2 regions of the Thermodesulfitimonas sp. genome follow, and region 1 is predicted to be linked to the other one. Evidence: predicted binding sites of a transcription regulator. Region 1 holds the regulator's gene; the other holds the start of a gene.
What was found. Region 1 encodes ArgR, which controls arginine synthesis, uptake and breakdown. Its sites were predicted from a motif close to ANTGNATAAANATACA; they were not measured.
Positions count from the first base shown of each region.

Region 1 (2,198 bases):
TCACGCGCTGCTTCTACAGCGAGAGCTGCCGCCTCTTGTAACGCCCGCGCGTAAGGCCCCATTTCCTCCCGGTACTTAGCAATCTCGGTCAAAATGGCCGCCGCCTTGCCTAGGCTTTCTACGGCCGCGTGATCGTCACCGGTTAAGAGCGCCCGCGCCCGGGCTCCCATCTCGGTCAGCCGGACCGCGTTTAGCAGCCACTCCCGCTCCCGGAGCAACTCTTCAATTTCTCCAGGGCGAAAGGCCGCGCGGTCGATTTCGGCGATCTGGTAGCGCAGGGTATCGGCCTCTCGCGCCCGCACCCGCGCCGCGTCTGCTGCCGCCACCGCTTTTTCCCGTGCTGTGTGCCAACGCCGGTAAAGCCTTTCCACCTCCCCGGCCAGCCTTCCTAGCCCCGCATAAGCATCGAGAACCGCTAGCTGCTTTGCCGGGGAAAGGAGCGCCTGTTCCTCCCCCTGGACCAGAAACTCGACTAACTCCTCTGCGGCCTCCCGGCAGAGGCTGAGCGGTACCGCGTGGCCGTTGACCCGGCAGAGGCTCTTACCCTGGCGGTACAACTCCCGGCAAAAAAAAAGATGCCCCTCCTCGAGCTCGATCCCGTTATCGGCCAGGCATTGCGGCACTTCCCGGACCGCGAACACCGCCTCGATGACCGCCTTTGTAGCGCCGGTCCGGATATAATCAGCAGCTGCTCGCTTACCCAGCGCCAGCATAAGCGCTTCGAGGATGATTGATTTTCCGGCGCCGGTCTCGCCTGTCAAAACGTTAAGCCCCGGACCGAACTCTGCCGTTAAGTCATCAATAAGCGCCACGTTTTTGATCGTTAAGCTCCGGAGCATTATTCCCGCTTCTCTCCCGCCAGCAGCGCTTGCAGCCGGTTTCGCACCTCGGCGGCGCGGCTTCGGGGTTTAGCGACGATCAAAAGGGTATCGTCCCCGGCCACCGTTCCGACAACCCCGGGCCATTCCACCTGATCGATTGCTGACGCCACACCCTGCGCGGCCCCCGGAAAAGTCTTGACAACTACTAAATTTTCACTCGTCTCTACGTCCAGCACCGCATCCCGGATTAGCCGGCGGAAACGTACCGCGTCAAGATCGCCTTTCCCCAGGGGCCGGGGGGCGACGTACCGTAGCCCACCATCTGCAGCGACCTTCACCAGCCCCAGTTCTCTGATATCCCGCGAAACTGTGGCCTGCGTAACCTTGAAACCAGCCGCGGCAAGCGCCCGTACCAGGTCCCGCTGGCTGGTAATGGGACGCTCCTTGATCAGCTGAAGGATTTTCTGCTGGCGTGCGCGTTTCATCCCCTTCTGCTCCTCACTGACGGCATTCTTCTATCCCGTGCAGCAGCAGTTTCCGGCGCAAAACGGCATAAAAGCTCCGCTCGCCGGTCCTAATCAGCCGCAGCGGCCGCGGATAGCGCCGCACAGTTAACCAGTCTCCGGCCAGCAGCGGCAGGTTTTCGTGCCCGTCAACCGAAAGGCCAAAGCCGGCGACGCTCGTCTCGAGAAAAACCTCCACCACCGCGCTGCCGCCCACCACCATCGGCCGCACCATATACGAATGAGCGCAGATGGGCGTGAGGATGATCGCGTCCACGCCAGGGGCGACCACCGGACCCCCGGCAGAAAAAGAGTAGGCGGTCGAACCGGTGGGAGTGGCGATGATGATCCCGTCGCCGTTATACTTCATCGCGCAGTGCCCGTCTACCCACACCTCCAGGTAACAGGGCCGGCTGAGTGCTCCTCGCCCCACGACGCAATCATTAAGCGCGACAACCTCCCGCACCGTAGCCCCTGCCCGTCGGATGCCGCCCCAGAGAAGCAGCCGCTCCTCGGTGCGGTAGCTCCCTGCTAAAACCTGCTCCAGTCCGGGAAAGAGCTCCTCCGGCCCGAGCTCGGTAAGAAAGCCTAAGCGTCCGAGGTTTATCCCTAACACCGGGATGCCGGCCGGAGCAGCAACCGGGACGCAAGAGAGAAGGGTCCCGTCCCCACCGAGGGAGAAAAGCGCCTCCGCCGCTTCCCGCATTGTTTTCCGGTCAACCCCTTCCATCCCCACCAGGCGGGCGTGTTCCTGTAGAACGAGCACCTTTATCCCGTGTTTAGCGAGAAAATGTACAATCTCCCGCGCTACCGGCGCAATTTTTTCTCCCAGCGCAGGGCTAAGAATCAGCCCGATGGTTTTAATACCCACCAC
Region 1 is NZ_JBRAIN010000015.1:2,103-4,300, forward strand. Features, by position in the region: gene recN (DNA repair protein RecN) at 1-839, opposite strand, end outside; gene argR (arginine repressor) at 839-1,306, opposite strand; gene ACUVTA_RS02320 (NAD(+)/NADH kinase) at 1,320-2,195, opposite strand.

Region 2 (2,198 bases), on a different contig from region 1:
AAAACCCTTGAGGCAAGGTAACGCCGCCCGCAAGCCCCTCCATAAAGTCGCTCTGCCTCCCAAACTCGCCGTAAAAACTGTAACTTTTCTCTGAAGGAAAACCTTCCCTGTTATTCAACCAATCGCTAATAGTCGCGATAGTTGCGCCCCGGTTCCTGGCCTACTACTTTCCGCCCTACGGGTAGAGCCCGACCATATCGAGACCGGTGGTTTCAGGTAGACCAAAGAGTAGGTTCATATTCTGTACCGCCTGTCCCGACGCCCCCTTGACCAGATTATCAATTGCCGCCAGCAGCACCGCCCGCCCGGTGCGCGGGTCGGCCACGGCGCCCAGATGCACTATGTTCGAACCCGTCACGCTCTTCGTCCGGGGAAGCACCCCTTCCGGCAGCACCCGGATAAAGGGCTCCTTCCCGTAAAACTCACGGTAGATATCGAGAAGCGCCCCGGTCGTCAGCTCTTGCTTCAGGTTAGCGTAAACCGTCGCCAGGATGCCACGGGTCTGCGGGACCAGGTGCGGGGTGAAGGAGACCCGCACTTCCGTGCCCGCAGCCGCCGTCAGCTCCTGCTCAATCTCCGGGGTATGCCGGTGAACGCCCACGTTGTAAGCCGTAACGTTTTCGTTAACCTCGGCATAATGGCTCCTAAGGTCAAGCTTTCGCCCGGCCCCGGAAAGGCCAGACTTGGCATCGATGATGATAGTGGCAGGATCGATAACTCCAGCCTTAAGAAGCGGCACCGTAGCGAGAAGCGTCGCGGTTGGGTAGCACCCCGGATTGGCGACCAGGGCGGCGCTCCGTACCTTTTCCCGGTAAAGCTCTGGCAGGCCGTAAACCGCCTCCCGGGTCAACTCTGGTGCCTCGTGCTTCACCTTGTACCACGCCTCGTATACGGTAGCGTCCCGGAAGCGAAAATCAGCCCCTAAATCGATCAGTTTCTTACCCCGCTCCAAAACCGCCTTAGCAACAGGCACTGCGTGCCCGTGGGGGAGCGCCGTAAAAACCACGTCGCACGCGGCCGCCATTTTCGCCGCATCAAAAACCTCCAGCACGCGATCGGTGCATCCGGAAAGGTGCGGGAAAACGGCCGATAGTTGCTGGCCGGCGTAACTGCGCGATGTCAACACGACAAGCTCCGCCTCCGGATGGCGCAGGAGGATCCGCACCAGCTCCGCACCCGTATAACCCGAGGCCCCGACAATGCCGACCCTGATCAAGTTCCCACTCGCTATCCAAATAAGTTTAATGTTGATAATTATACAAGACGTTGTATAAAAATACAATGGGGCGGGCCAAATACTTTTTCAGCGCACCGCCCCGCCTTCATAAACCAGCTTTATTCTGAACTCAGCGTTTTGCCTCCCAGACAGAACCTACGATATCCACCGATGCACCGCAGGCACCGCATTTCCCATCTTTGAGGCGGACGCCGCGCACTTTGTAACCCTCCCGGCGGATGACCGCGGCACCACAATTTGGACAGTAAGTGGTATCCGCCTCCTCATCCCAAACATTTCCAAGATAAACGTAACGCAGCTTCTTCCTGGCCGTCTCGCGGGCGGCATAAAGCACCTCGAGCGGCGTCGGGGGCCGCTCCATTTCGAAATTCGGGAAATACCGGGAGAAGTGAAGCGGGATACGCAGGTCAACGGCGGCAAGCCAGTCTACTAAAGCGTCGAGCTCTTCTGCCGAATCATTCAATCCGGTAACGATCAGGTTCGTCACTTCTACGTGACAGTGGTCCTTCGCCACTTCCACCGTCCGGAGAACGGGCTCAAGTCGCCCGGCACAAACATGCTTGTAGTAATCATCCCGAAAAGACTTAACGTCGATATTCATCGCGTCGATGTAGGGAAGCAACTCGCGTAACGGCTCCTCCGCGATAAACCCGTTGGTAACTAAAACGTTCTTAAGACCGGCTTCCCGCACCTGCCGGGCGGTATCGCGAACGAATTCGTACCAGACTACCGGCTCCGAATAGGTATAAGCCACACCGATGCAGCGCGGCCCTTGAGCCTGCGCCATCGCCACCACCTGCTCGGGTGTAAGCGGTATGGTCGGGGGTGAACCGTGGGCAATCTCCCAGTTTTGACAGAAACCACAGCGGAGATTACAGCCGAAAGTTCCTAGGGATAGGATGGTGTGGGCCGGGTAAAAGTGATAAAGCGGCTTTTTCTCCACTGGGTCCGCGTTACACGA
Region 2 is NZ_JBRAIN010000058.1:1,601-3,798, reverse strand. Features, by position in the region: gene argJ (bifunctional glutamate N-acetyltransferase/amino-acid acetyltransferase ArgJ) at 1-43, opposite strand, end outside; gene argC (N-acetyl-gamma-glutamyl-phosphate reductase) at 176-1,216, opposite strand; gene amrS (AmmeMemoRadiSam system radical SAM enzyme) at 1,347-2,198, opposite strand, start outside.
Region 2: the regulator ArgR is predicted to act here: its motif matches at 1,266-1,281, upstream of argC (N-acetyl-gamma-glutamyl-phosphate reductase).